3 regions of the Serratia sp. AR11 genome follow, and region 3 is predicted to be linked to each of the others. Evidence: predicted binding sites of a transcription regulator. Region 3 holds the regulator's gene; each other region holds the start of a gene.
What was found. The regulator LexA, encoded in region 3, represses DNA repair genes until DNA is damaged. The targets are predictions, from matches to a motif close to TNCTGTATGTACATACAGNA.

Region 1 (4,786 bases), 2.0 Mb from region 3:
CAATCATGTTGAAATCGGCGATCGCCTGACCCACGTTACGACGCAGGCGCTTTTGCAATTTGTTCAGATTGTACTGCTCTTTTTGACTAACTGTTTGTTGTTCTGACATTTAAATCGTGCTCGTTCTCAATTGGGGGCACTATGGGCATAAAGTTTTAGGCAGCGAGTTTAGCATTCTATGGGCTGCTTGGGTATTTCATCCATCCGCTCCGGATAGCAAATGCGGTTTGCTTGCCTCAGTACACGCGGGCACGCGGCAAATCTGCCACCCGCGTGGTGTAAGCGGGAGAGAGAAACTCGCGTTTCATCGACCATGTCTGTTGGTTTCCTTGCCCGGCAAACCAGATCCCGGCATGCCAGGACTGATTGATTTTATCCAACGCGGCCATTAAGCGTGCGCTGTTAGGCCGTGGCTGATACTCATCGAAGAGGTCCAACTGAGCGACGCCTTGTGAGTAAAAGTCTTGTAGCATAACGCCGGCTTTTAGATAGCGGTGGCCGGGCTGCCATATCTTATCAAGGCATCGAATCGCAGCGGCGATGATGTCGCGCGTATCTTGCGTGGGCGTATTGAGCCTGATGCTCGCGGTGTTGCCGTAATACTTTTCATTGGCCGAGAAGGGGCTGGTTTTAACCCATGCATTGATATTCCGGCAATACTGGTGTTCTGCACGCAGTTTTTCTGCCGAGCGGGAAGCGTGCATGCAGATCGCCTGATGCATATCCTGGTATTCAGTGACGCGTTCGCCAAATGATCTGCTGCAAATGATTTGCTGTTTGGTGGGGGCAAACTCCTCAAGTGACAAACAGGGTTCACCACGCAGTTCACGCACCGTGCGTTCAACCACCACGCTGAAATGCTTGCGGATCATCGTGGTGCTTGCGTCCGCCAGCTGCAGTGCGCTTTTGATCCCCATATTTTGCAATTCTTTGGTTATGCGCCGCCCGATGCCCCAGACTTCTGCTACCGGTACTTTATCCATTAGTTTTCGCTGCCGCTCCTGGTTGGAAAGGTCAACCACGCCTTGGGTCTGACTCCATTTTTTCGCCGCGTAGTTCGCCAACTTTGCCAGCGTCTTGGTCTGGGCAATACCGACGCCGACGGTGAGGCCGGTGCATCGCAAAACGCGGGCGCGAACCTGATGCCCAAAGGTGGCCAAATCGACACAATTTTGTACCCCGGCAAGCTCCAGGAAGCTTTCGTCGATAGAGTACATTTCGGTCCGCGGTGCCATTTCTTCGAGCACGGCCATCACTCGCATCGACATATCGGCGTACAGCTCGTAGTTGCTGCTGAATGCGATACCCCCGGCACGCTCAAAGTCGTGTTTTATTTTGAAATAGGGCGCGCCTGTTTTCAGGCCCAGGGCCTTTGCCTCTTTGCTCTGCGCCACCACACAGCCGTCGTTGTTCGACAGAACAACAATCGGTCGGCCACGCAGGTCCGGACGCCACAGCGTTTCACAACTTGCATAGAAGTTGTTTACATCGGCCAGGGCGTACATTATTTCAGCCTGGTGATGGTTGAAACCACCACGCCGACAATGTCCAGTTCCGCACCATCATCCGGGAGCGGTATCGGCCTGAATGTCGGGTTCATCGGCTCAAGTTGTTTGACAGGATGCAGGCACAGGCGCTTAACCGTGAACTCGCCTGCGATGCTGGCGATCACGATATCGCCGTGACAGGCACCAATACTGCGATCGACCACCAGCATGGATCCGTCGGTGATCCCGGCTTCGATCATGCTTTCTCCTGAAGCGATCAGAAAGTAAGTTGCCGAAGGGTGGCTAATGCAGTACTCGTTGAGGTCGATTCGCGCGTGTATATAGTCTTGCGCCGGGCTGGGAAAGCCCGCCGGGACGTTATCGGCGTAAAGCGGAATGAACTGTTTCTCTGGGGTTGGTGTGGGGAAAAAGTGTTTCATGGTGCATTTCTCTATACTGTTTTTATATACAGTATAGGCGAGTTTTAGCCATTACAACCATAAAGAAAGTCAAGGGCGAGAGGATCCACAGCTATCCCCTTGTTGGGCAAGATGATCCTCTCGGAAAATTTTTAGGGTGTGGCTTGCAGGGCCGAATGTAGCGGTGTTTTTACGCCCGGAAACGTTTTTTATCAGCCGGGAAAGGCGAGCTACGTGCGGGGGGCGGTGAAAGAGGCACAGCGGCAAAGCTGGCTGGAAGCGGGGCGCGAACCGGTCGCGCCCCGATGATTTACTCGGCGGAGGATTTTTCCCCTTTGCCGGCCAGCAGGCTGAGGAAGTCGTACTTCTCCTTCAGCTCTTTCTCTGCGGCCTGATACAGCGCGCTGGCGACCTCCGGCTGCTGCGAGTTCAGGCGGCGGAAGCGCTGTTCTTTCAGCAGCGTTTCGGTCAGGTTGCTGTTTGGCGGCCGGGAGTCCAGCGCCAGCGCAGCTTTGCCCTCATCGGCACGGCGTGGATCGAAGCGGTACAGCGGCCAGAAACCGGTGGCGGTCAACTGTTTCATTTGGTCGTGACTGAGCGCCAGATCGTAGCCGTGCTCTTCGCAGGGGCTGTAGGCGATAATCAGTGATGGGCCGGGATAGGCCTCGGCCTCCTGAATCGCTTTCACCGTCTGGTTGAGCTGCGCACCCAGCGAGATCTGCGCCACATACACATGGCCGTACATCATCATGCTGACGCCCAGATCCTTACGCGCCTTGCGCTTGCCGTGCTCACCGAACTTGGTGACGGCACCCAGCGGGGTAGCTTTCGACTGTTGGCCACCGGTGTTGGAGTAACATTGGGTATCCAGCACCAGTACGTTGACGTTCTCGGTCAGGCTGAGGACGTGATCCAACCCACCGAACCCGATGTCGTAAGCCCAGCCATCGCCGCCAATCAACCAGATGGACTTATCTACCAGATAATCGGCGTCGGTCGCCAGTTGGCGTGCATCGTTACCTTCGATTTTCGCCAACAGGCCGCGCAGTTCAGCAATCTGCTGGCGGCGTGGTTCCGGTGCGATATCTTCCATCTGCAGAGCATTAACCAATTGTGTCGGCAACTGTGGTGCCAGCGTGTTCAACAGGCGCAATACGCGGCTGCGGTGCTGGTCGACAGTCAGGCGGAAGCCCAGACCGAATTCGGCGTTGTCCTCAAACAGCGAGTTGGCCCAGGCCGGGCCGCGCCCTTCGGCATTGGTGGTGTAAGGCGTGGTGGGTAGGTTGCCGCCGTAAATGGATGAGCAGCCGGTGGCATTGGCAATCAGCAGCCGGTCGCCATAAAGCTGGGTCAACAGTTTGATATACGGCGTTTCGCCGCAGCCGGAACAGGCGCCGGAGTATTCGAACAGCGGCGAAATTAGCTGCGAGGTGCGAATATCGATCCGCTCGAGCTGCGCCGGGTCGATCTCCGGTAGTTGCAGGAAGAAGTCGTAGTGTTCTTTTTCCACGGCCAGATGCTCCAGCCGTGGCGCCATGTTGATGGCCTTGATGTCAGGATCCTGGCGGTCTTTCGCCGGGCACACCTCAACGCACAGGTTGCAGCCGGTACAGTCTTCCGGCGCCACCTGCAGCACGTATTTCTGACCGCGCATATCTCGCGCTTTTACATCCAGCGATTGCAGCGAGGCAGGGGCATGCTCCATGGCCTCCGGCTGAACCACTTTGGCGCGAATGGCGGAGTGCGGACAAGCTGCAACGCAGTGGTTGCACTGGGTGCACAGATCCGGCTGCCAGATAGGGATCGCCTCGGCGATATTGCGTTTTTCCCACTGGGTGGTGCCCACCGGCCAGGTGCCGTCCGGCGGGAAGGCGGACACTGGCAGTGCATCGCCCAATCCGGCCAGCATCGCGGCGGTGACGGTTTTGACAAAGTCAGGCGCGGCGTCGGAAACGATTGGCGGTCGCATTGGGCTGCTGTCGTTAACTGGCTGCAGCGGGATCTCAATCAGTGCATCGAGCGTAGCGGCCAGCGCCTGCCAGTTGCGTTCAACAATATCCTGGCCCTTGCTGCTGTAGCTGCGGGCAATGGCGTCGCGCAATTGCTGCAGTGCCACATCGCCCGGCAGGATCTGGGTCAGGTGGAAAAACGCCATCTGCATCACGGTATTGATGCGTGCGCCAAGTCGGCATTCCCGCGCCAGTTTGGCGGCGTTGATGATGTAAAATCGCGCCTGACGCTGTTGCAGCACCGCCTGCACTTCCTGCGGCAGCCGCGACCAGGCTTCTTCCGCACCGTACGGGGTATTGAGCAGGAAAATGCCGCCGGGTTTCAGGCGCTCCGCCATCTGGTAGGTATCGATAAACTGCAATTGGTGACAGCCGACGAAATCGGCGCGACTGACCAGATAGGCCGAGTTAATTGGCTGTTCACTGACGCGCAGATGCGACACCGTCAGGCCACCGGCCTTTTTCGAGTCGTAGACAAAATAGCCCTGTGCGTACAGCGGCGTGCTGTTACCGATGATTTTGATGTTGTTTTTGGTGGCGGAAACCGACCCGTCGCTACCCAGGCCGTAGAATAACGCCTCCAGCGAGGCACGCTGCGGCAGGGTTTCTTCACTGAGCGGCAGGGAAAGGCCGGTCACATCGTCAAAAATACCGACGGTAAAACGCGGGCGCGGTTTGTCCAGCGTCAGTTCTTTAAATACCGCCAACGCGCAGTCCGGCCCGAACTCTTTCGAGGACAATCCATAACGGCCACCGATCACCATCGGCAGGTTGGCGCGTTCACCCCGGCTGAAGGCTTCGGCCAGCGCGGTCATCACGTCCAGATACAGCGGTTCTGCCAGCGCGCCTGGCTCCTTGGTGCGATCCAGTA
Region 2 (4,786 bases), 2.5 Mb from region 3:
CCTGACTCTGGGGGTGGTGGCAGCGGCGTTGACCGATCTGGATGATCGCCTGGCTGGCAGGCTACGCAATCTGTTGATCACACTGGTGTGTTTTTTTGTTGCTTCCGCCTCCATTGAGCTGCTGTTTCCTTATCCCTGGCTGTTCGCTCTTGGCCTCACCGCCTCCACCTGCGGTTTTATTTTGCTGGGCGCCCTGGGGCAACGTTACGCCACCATTGCATTTGGTGCCTTGCTGATCGCGGTCTATACCATGCTCGGCACCTCAATGTATGACGCCTGGTATCAACAGCCGACGCTGCTGATCCTTGGTGCCCTGTGGTACAACCTGCTGACGCTGATTGGCCACCTGATCTTTCCTATCCGACCTCTGCAGGAAAATCTGGCGCGTTGTTACAATCAATTGGCAAGTTATCTGGATGCCAAAGCCAACCTGTTTGACCCCGACGTCGAGCATGATGCCGACCTGCCGTGGATGGACGTTGCCATGGCCAATAGCACTCTGGTGACCATTCTTAACCAGACCAAAGTTTCATTGCTGACGCGGCTAAAAGGCGATCGGGGGCAACGCGGTACCCGCCGCACGCTGCATTATTATTTCGTCGCCCAGGATATCCATGAGCGCGCCAGTTCCTCCCACGTTCAATATCAGGCACTGAGTCGACAGTTTCGTCACAGTGATATTCTGTTTCGTTTCCAACGCTTGCTCAGCATGCAGGCTCGCGCCTGTCAGCAGTTGGCACAGTCGATTTTGCTGCGGCAAAAGTATCAGCACAATCTTCGTTTCGAACCGGTCTTTGGCCGTATTGAAGAAGCACTGACTCGCATTGCCATCACCCCGGAAAACCGTGAGCTGACCAAAGCACTCTCGCACCTGTTGAAAAATTTGCGCGCGATTGACGCCCAACTGGCAAATATTGAGTCCGAGCAGGCACTGGCCAGTGGCCTGACGGAAGAGAATAGTCTGTCGGATGACCGGCTCACCGGCTGGAGCGATATCCGCCTGCGTATCAGCCGCCATCTGACACCTCAGTCTGCCTTGTTCCGTCATGCCATCCGTATGTCAGTGGTACTGTGCGTGGGCTACGCCTTTATTCAGTTTACCGGCATGCAGCACGGTTATTGGATCCTGTTAACCAGCCTGTTTGTCTGCCAACCCAATTACAACGCCACGCGACGCAGGCTGGCGCTTCGAATTATCGGCACGCTGGCCGGCATTCTCGTTGGCCTACCGATCCTCTATTTTGTGCCCTCGCTGGAAGGCCAGATGGTGCTTATCGTCATCAGCGGCGTTCTATTCTTCGCCTTTCGAACCGTGCAATACGCACATGCCACCATGTTTATCACCCTGCTGGTATTGCTGTGCTTTAACTTGCTGGGTGAGGGTTTTGAAGTGGCCGCGCCTCGGGTTTATGACACGATTCTGGGATGTGCCATCGCCTGGGCGGCAGTCAGTTTTATCTGGCCAGACTGGAAATTCCGCCAATTACCGGCAGTTGTCAGTAAAACGCTGAATGCCAACTGCCGTTATCTGGATGCCATTCTGGTGCAATATCATCAGGGTAAAGACAACGGCCTTCCTTATCGTATCGCTCGCCGGGATGCACACAACAGTGATGCGGAGCTGGCTTCGGTGATATCAAATATGTCTGCCGATCCAAAAGCAAATAAAGAAGTTCAGGAAGCCGCCTTCCGCCTGTTGTGTTTAAACCACACCTTGTTGAGTTATATCTCTGCGTTGGGTGCACATCGTGAGCGTCTGAATAACCCCGCTACGCTGGACCTGTTAAATGATGCAGTTTGTTATGTCGATGGTGCCCTGCACCAGGAAGAACTCGACGACCGGCGCATCACTCAGGCGTTGGAAAGCCTGGCTGAACGAATTGTGCACGCTGCGCCGGAGCCGGAAAGCAAAGATCAATTGGTGTTGCAGCAAATTGGGCTGGTCATCGAGTTGCTGCCGGAGCTTACCATGCTGAATGCGCAAATCGGCAAATCGGCTTGATCACCCGGGGCCTTTTATCAGGCCCCGGACTCCCGGATTATGTCCGTGACTAAGTAACGACATGGTACGTTCAAACCAATTCGTCAGCTCACTGCGCATTTCCGAGGGTAAAGCGGCATGATGATAGCCGGCGATAGCCCCTCCCAGAGAAAGCAGTAGCCGCAATCCTAAATTGCGTTGCTGTTGCAACATTCGAAGATAACTGCGTTTGGCACCGTTCAGGCGCAAATCATAAACATTATGAATGCCCGCCCGCCAAAGTAACCGTTCCATATTGATGTCGATGTTCGGCAAGGTTTTCAGCCGTCCCTGGTTATCCGTTTTAACCTTGAGTTCCCGGCGCGCTTCCCGAATAGCCTGCCAGGCTAACCCCACAAGTTCCCTCCTGTCGCGCCACAGCGTTTCATCAACCCAGTAATAACGCATGGTAATAGGTACCCCTCGTTTGGAGTACACCATATTAACCATTCCGCGAGACCGAAAAGTAGGCTCCAGGCTATCCGTCGCACGAAGATACAGCTCCCCTTCTGCAATCACAGCGAACATGACGCCATCGGCCAGCAGCCCATAACCGCCAAATTGCGAGCGTGTAGTAATGCCGCCTAATGCGTAAAAATACGCTTTGGCCTGCACGATCCTTCCACTTGATGTCCCTTTCATAGCGTTCTCCTTGTGTAGATTAGTGTTCTATCATTCCCCACATCAATGAAATAAAAGTAACGTGAACAAGTAATTAGAAAAATACGCACTATCTGCAGTCATGCCAATCACAAACGTCCGGTGTATGAAAAATGATCGCAATTATGCGAGGTACTACGAAGATTTGAGTTGATCTTAATCACAACTGGATGTACTGTATAAACATACAGTGACACTACGGGCGGGATACTTTATGCGTACTCAATCACTCTACAATACCCATTTCAGCCACACCTCTTTTGCGGTGAGTAATGCTGCAGAGAGCACGAATGCCGGCAAAGAGAATGGCCTTATCAGTGAACTTGTTTACAACGAGCATCAGCCCGCAGTGGTACAATTATTGTTGCCTCTGCTGCAGCAGTTGGGTATGCAGTCACGCTGGTTGTTATGGCTGACGCCTCAGCAAAAACTGAGTAAGTTATGGCTACAACAATCCGGCTTGCCGGTTGGAAAAGTGGTGCAGCTGAGCCAAATTAACTCGCTGGACACGGTTGAAGCGATGGAAAAAGCGCTGCTGACGGGTAACTACAGTGTAGTACTTGGATGGCTGCCCGATCTTACAGAAGAAGATCGTCTAAAATTAAGGCGTGCGGCAGAATTAGGTAACGCTTATGGGTTCATTATGCGTCCTCAACGTGACATAAACCCGGTTCACGGACACTGTTCCACCCTAAAAATTCACTCTTCTTTGTATCATTAAGTAAATTTAGGATTTTTCCCATCATTTTCATCTCCCTGTAAGGGAACCTTTATGGGATCAGGGACAAAGCGAGTGTGGCTGCGGTTCCGCGGCCCAAAACCAGGGTTAAAATGTTCGTTTTTTTCCCGGTTAATGTTAGTAAATATGTATATTTCTGCGTTTTTTTTTAGAGCTTTATCACATCACACTTGTAACTTTCGCGCCACGTTGTAGACTTTACATCGCCAAGGTTGCTCTATAACGCCAGATAAACTGGCAGAGTAACAAACGAGGGCTCAAACCTTGGCGAAGGAATTTAACCAAGGGCTTAAAACAGCTTTAAAGCTCATTGCCTATTTGGATGATAACGAGGCGCAAAATGAAAAAGACAGCTATCGCATTAGCAGTGGCACTGGCTGGTTTCGCTACCGTAGCGCAAGCCGCCCCAAAAGATAATACCTGGTACACTGGTGCTAAACTGGGCTGGTCCCAGTACCATGACACTGGTTTCTACGGCAACGGTTACCAGAATGGTATCGGCAATGGTCCGACCCATAAAGATCAACTGGGTGCTGGCGCGTTCCTGGGTTACCAGGCGAACCAATACCTGGGCTTCGAGCTGGGCTATGACTGGCTTGGCCGTATGCCTTACAAAGGCAGCGTGAACAACGGTGCTTTCAAAGCGCAGGGCGTTCAACTGGCCGCTAAACTGAGCTACCCAATCATGGACGATCTGGACATCTACACTCGTCTGGGCGGCATGGTATGGCGTGCAGATTCCAAAGCTAACTACGGTAACGGCACTCGTCTGAGCGATCACGACACTGGCGTTTCTCCGTTGGCAGCAGTTGGTGTTGAATACGCACTGACCAAAAACTGGGCTACCCGCCTGGACTACCAATTCGTTAGCAACATCGGTGATGCAGGTACTGTCGGCGCACGTCCAGACAACACCATGCTGAGCCTGGGTGTTTCTTACCGTTTCGGTCAGGATGATGTTGTTGCTCCAGCACCAGCTCCAGCTCCGGCTCCAGTTGTTGAAACCAAGCGTTTCACTCTGAAGTCTGACGTGCTGTTCAACTTCAACAAATCTACCCTGAAAGCAGAAGGCCAACAGGCTCTTGACCAGCTGTACACTCAGCTGAGCGCAATGGATCCTAAAGATGGTTCTGCTGTAGTTCTGGGTTACACCGACGCCGTTGGTTCTGACCAGTACAACCAGAAACTGTCTGAAAAACGCGCACAAAGCGTTGTTGATTACCTGGTATCTAAAGGTATCCCTTCAGAAAAAATCTCTGCACGTGGTATGGGCGAAGCTGATTCCGTCACTGGCAACACCTGTGGCTACAAAGCTGGTCGTGCTACCAAAGCACAGATCGCTTGCCTGGCACCAGATCGTCGCGTAG
Region 3 (4,786 bases):
TGATGCGCACCATAATCTTGGCCGCCAAATCGTTGACCGTCGGCGTTAACCAGCTTGGACGCTGGGCTTCGATCGGGTCAATCGATTCGCGCCACTGTGGCACATTCTGGTTCAGGTAAGCGGTCAACGGCAGTGGGTCACCAAAGTTGACGTAACCCTGGCCGAGATTGCGCAGCTTGCGCAGGCCGCGCAGCATCTGCAACAGGCTCTCTTTTTCCTTGGTCGCGCCACGCAACTCTTTGGCGTAGGTACCCACTTCCATCACGTGTTCGTAACCGATGTAAATCGGCACCAGTGTGATAGGACGGCTACCGCCGCGCAGCATCGCCTGAATGGTCATCGACAGGGTGCCGGTCTTCGGTTCCAGTAAACGTCCGGTACGGGAACGGCCACCTTCAACAAAGTATTCCACCGAGTAACCGCGGGTAAACAGCTCGCCGAGGTATTCACGGAATACCGTCGAGTACAGTTTGTTGCCTTTGAAGGTGCGGCGGATAAAGAAAGCGCCCAGGCGACGGAAGATCGGCCCGGCCGGCCAGAAGTTGAGATTGATACCGGCAGCAATATGCGGTGGCACCAGACCCTGGTGATACAGCACGTAGGACAGCAGCAGGTAGTCCATGTGGCTGCGGTGGCAGGGTACATAAACAATCTCGTGGCCGTCCTGCGCCAACTGACGCACGCGTTCGGCGTTTGTGACGTTGATACCTTGATACAGTCGGTTCCAGGTCCAGCTCAGCACGCGATCGGAAAGGCGCACCGTCTCGTAAGAGAAGTCGGCAGCGATCTCTTCCATCAGCGCAATGGCATTCTGCTGGGCTTTTTCGTGGGAAATCTTCTTGCTGCGAGCTTCGTCTTCGACCGCTTTTTCGATCGCCTTGGACGCCAACAGCTTGTTGAACAGGTCCTGACGGGCCGGCAGGCTTGGGCCGACGGCGGCCAGACGCTGACGCGAGAAGTGCATGCGTGCTACGCGAGCCAGTTTCTGCGCAATGATTTTGTCCGTACCGTGCTCGGTGGCCATGCGGCGCAGCGAAACGGTATTGGAAAAACGGACAAAGCTGTCGCGGCCGAGCCACAGCACGGCGAAGAATTTCTGCACGCCATTCAGCAGACGCAGATGCGGTGTGCCGTGACCTTCGCGCCCCGGAGAGCGGCCAAACATCACCGAAACCGGCAGCATCTGAATGTCGAGATCCGGATTACTGCGGTGCAGGTCCAGATAGTCGTGGAACAGTTTTACCGACTCTTCTTTCGGCGTGTAGTAGCGGAATACGCGCGGGCCGTCGTGAATAAACACGTGGCTTGGCAGCACGGTGCCGTCTATCTCCAGCGGATTGAGGGGGTCGGGCAGATCTTGCGCCAGGCACTGGGTGCGCAGCGTCAGCAAATCCGCCTTGGAATTATAAGGTAAAACATACAAAATCGGCCGTGAGGGATCCAACCCTAACTCCGTGACCGGATCTGAAGGGATAACCTTACTTCTTACCAACAGTTTGAGTGGTAAATTCAATAGTTTATAATAAATTTTACGCCAACCTGACATAACAACGTGAAGCCTCTTGTTAGCAATGCGCCGCAAGCATACCAGAAACCGGGTAGCAGATCTGTGGTGTTGGAAAACCGAGAGCCGGGAGAGTTTCCTGGCCTAGACTGTTTAATTATGACTTATCTCTGCTAAAGGCACTAAAAAACATGGCAAACCAAGCAACCGGCCTGACCCGTATTATTAAAGCCGCCGGCTACTCTTATAAAGGCTTTTCCGCTGCCTGGCAGCACGAAGCGGCATTCCGCCAGGAATTGGTGGCGACCGTGCTGGCTATCATACTGGCGATTTGGCTGGACGTGGGTGCGATAGCGCGCATTTTACTGATCGGATCGGTGCTGTTGGTGATGATCGTCGAAATCCTGAACAGCGCGATTGAGGCGATTGTCGATCGGGTAGGGACTGAGCATCACGAGCTTTCCGGTCGGGCAAAGGATATGGGCTCGGCGGCGGTTTCGCTGGCGATTATTTTGGCGCTGTTTGTCTGGGGGTCGGTGCTGTGGCAGCACTTTGCCTGAGTGGCGGCGTTGCGTTGCGACAGGTGTCGCTAATCCCTGATTTTTATTCACTCTTCGGTTCCCAAGCCGCAGTTACCTGTATATACTCACAGCAAGACTGTATAAACAAACAGGGGGCGGAATGAAAGCACTAACTACCAGACAGCAAGAGGTCTATGATCTGATTCGCGATCATATTTCGTCCACTGGCATGCCGCCAACGCGCGCCGAGATCGCCATGCGTCTGGGGTTCCGTTCGCCAAATGCCGCAGAAGAACACCTGAAAGCGCTGGCGCGTAAAGGCGTTATCGAGATTATCTCCGGCGCTTCGCGCGGCATTCGCCTGCTGATGGAAGATGAAGAGGGTTTACCGCTGATTGGCCGTGTCGCTGCCGGTGAGCCGCTGCTGGCGCAGCAGCATATCGAAGGGCACTACAAGGTCGATCCATCCCTGTTCAAACCGAGCGCGGATTTCCTGCTGCGGGTCAACGGCATGTCGATGCGTGACATCGGTATTCTCGACGGCGATCTGCTGGCGGTGCATAAAACTCAGGACGTGCGTAATGGCCAGGTGGTTGTGGCACGCATTGAAGATGAAGTCACAGTCAAGCGCCTGAAAAAACACGGTAACGTGGTTGAGCTGCTGCCGGAAAACAGTGAATTCCAGCCGATTGTGGTCGATCTGCGTCAGCAGAATTTCACCATTGAAGGTCTGGCGGTCGGTGTGATCCGCAATGGCGACTGGGTTTAATCCTCACGCCCAAACATCGTCCTCTGATTCAAGTCGCCCCAGTTCTGGGGCGATGTCATATCTGATTCACTATATACCCTATAGCTTTCAAGTTGCAGCTAGGCGGCCAACTCGCTCATCCCCAGGCGCTTACTCAGGTAAGTAACTGGGGTGACAAATCTGCCGGGAGCAGATTTGAACGCTGTTTGCAGCGGCCCCGAAGGGGTGTGGCTCATGGACGGGCCACATAACTGAGTGCAGATAACAACGCTGCAATTTGAAAGATGACGGGTATACACGGGAACATTTCACTATGCGCCTGCTTTCTGCCTTCACCAGCGATACCGATAAAGCCCTGTGGCGCCTTGCGCTGCCCATGATTTTCTCCAATATCACCGTGCCGCTGCTTGGGCTGGTAGATACCGCAGTCATCGGCCACCTCGACAGCCCGACCTATCTGGGTGGCGTAGCGGTTGGCTCCATGGCCACCAGCTTCCTGTTTATGCTGTTGCTGTTTCTGCGTATGAGCACCACCGGGCTGACTGCTCAGGCGTTGGGGGCACAAAATCCGCAGGGGCTGGCACGAGCCTTTATGCAGCCGTTGCTGCTGGCGGTGTTGGCCGGGGTGGCTATTGTGTTGCTGCGCTATCCGCTGATTGAGTTGGCGCTAAAAATCGTCGGTGGCGATGGGGCGGTGCTGGAACAGGCTCGTTTGTTCCTCGAGATCCGCTGGCTGAGCGCCCCGGCGGCGCTGGCCAATATGGTGATCCTGGGTTGGTTGCTTGGCGTGCAATACGTGCGCGCACCGGTGATCCTGCTGATTGTCGGCAACCTGCTGAATATCGTATTGGATATCTGGCTGGTGATGGGACTGGGCTGGAACGTGCAGGGGGCCGCGACCGCGACGGCTATCTCTGAATATGCCACGCTGCTGTTGGGATTATGGCTGTCCTGGCGCGTGATGCGCATACGCGGCATTTCTGTGCCAATGCTGCGCCAAGCCTGGCGCGGTAATCTGCGGCGTCTGCTGGCGTTGAATCGCGACATTATGCTGCGTTCATTGCTGCTGCAACTGTGTTTTGCCTCGCTGACCATCTTCGGTGCCCGGCTGGGCGGCGAGGTGGTCGCGGTAAATGCGGTGCTGATGAATTTGCTGACCTTCACCGCTTATGCGCTGGACGGTTTCGCCTACGCGGTAGAGGCACATTCGGGCCATGCCTATGGCGCCCGTGACGATAGCCAACTGCGTAAAGTATGGCGTGCGGCTTGCCGGCAGGCCTGCCTGGTGGCGTTGGGCTTTGGTCTGCTCTATGCCGTTGCCGGGCAGCAAATCATTGCCGCCTTGACCTCTTTACCGGAGCTGCGCGCACTGGCGAGCCACTATCTGCCGTGGCAGGTAGTGCTGCCGTTGGTGGGAGTATGGTGCTATTTGCTGGACGGCATGTTTATTGGTGCCACCCGCGGCGCAGAAATGCGTAACAGCATGGCAGTAGCCGCCGCCGGTTATGGGCTGACGCTGTTTACCCTACCTGTACTGGGCAACCATGGATTGTGGCTGGCGCTGGCGGTGTTCCTTTCGCTACGCGGCCTTGCGCTCGGGTGGATTTGGCATTGCCACAGGGTGCGAGGGACCTGGTTTACAGCGGATGTGACACAGTCAAAAATGAGTAATAATTAGTTTTTCTTATGTTTTTGTTTATATTAAGTTACATTTTCTTGAGCGAAATTCTTTCCGCTTAACTACTGTTCTTCTGGGGTTTTTACTGATTTTTCTTTGTTTTGTGAATTTTTATCCTGACTTTTTCTTTTTTATCGCTATCTGTAGCTATAGTTAATCATGTGGTTGGCGGAATAAATTGGAACTGACAACCCTTTTATTCAGGTCGATTGACCGAAATAATTACTCAGTTAAGTCCGGCCACAGGCGTTTAAAACTGACTAATCACAGGTAACGGAGAGGTTATGAACAAAGATCAAGCCGACGGTAACTGGAAGCAGTTTAAAGGGAAAGTG

Region 1: a site for LexA is predicted at 1,942-1,961, ahead of umuD (translesion error-prone DNA polymerase V autoproteolytic subunit). Genes of this name have one in related genera too.
Region 2: a site for LexA is predicted at 2,854-2,873, ahead of sulA (SOS-induced cell division inhibitor SulA). Genes of this name have one in related genera too.

What each region holds. Positions count from the first base shown of each region.
Region 1 covers NZ_CM150739.1:2,945,003-2,949,788, reverse strand. The annotation lists gene ttcA (tRNA 2-thiocytidine(32) synthetase TtcA) at 1-109, opposite strand, end outside; gene umuC (translesion error-prone DNA polymerase V subunit UmuC) at 237-1,505, opposite strand; gene umuD (translesion error-prone DNA polymerase V autoproteolytic subunit) at 1,505-1,927, opposite strand; gene nifJ (pyruvate:ferredoxin (flavodoxin) oxidoreductase) at 2,217-4,786, opposite strand, start outside.
Region 2 covers NZ_CM150739.1:1,957,610-1,962,395, reverse strand. The annotation lists gene yccS (YccS family putative transporter) at 1-2,002, shown strand, start outside; gene ACSOSI_RS09295 (TfoX/Sxy family protein) at 2,003-2,662, opposite strand; gene sulA (SOS-induced cell division inhibitor SulA) at 2,895-3,401, shown strand; gene ompA (porin OmpA) at 3,760-4,786, shown strand, end outside.
Region 3 covers NZ_CM150739.1:4,978,966-4,983,751, reverse strand. The annotation lists gene plsB (glycerol-3-phosphate 1-O-acyltransferase PlsB) at 1-1,546, opposite strand, end outside; gene ACSOSI_RS23530 (diacylglycerol kinase) at 1,696-2,064, shown strand; gene lexA (transcriptional repressor LexA) at 2,186-2,794, shown strand; gene dinF (MATE family efflux transporter DinF) at 3,087-4,451, shown strand; gene ACSOSI_RS23515 (CsbD family protein) at 4,736-4,786, shown strand, end outside.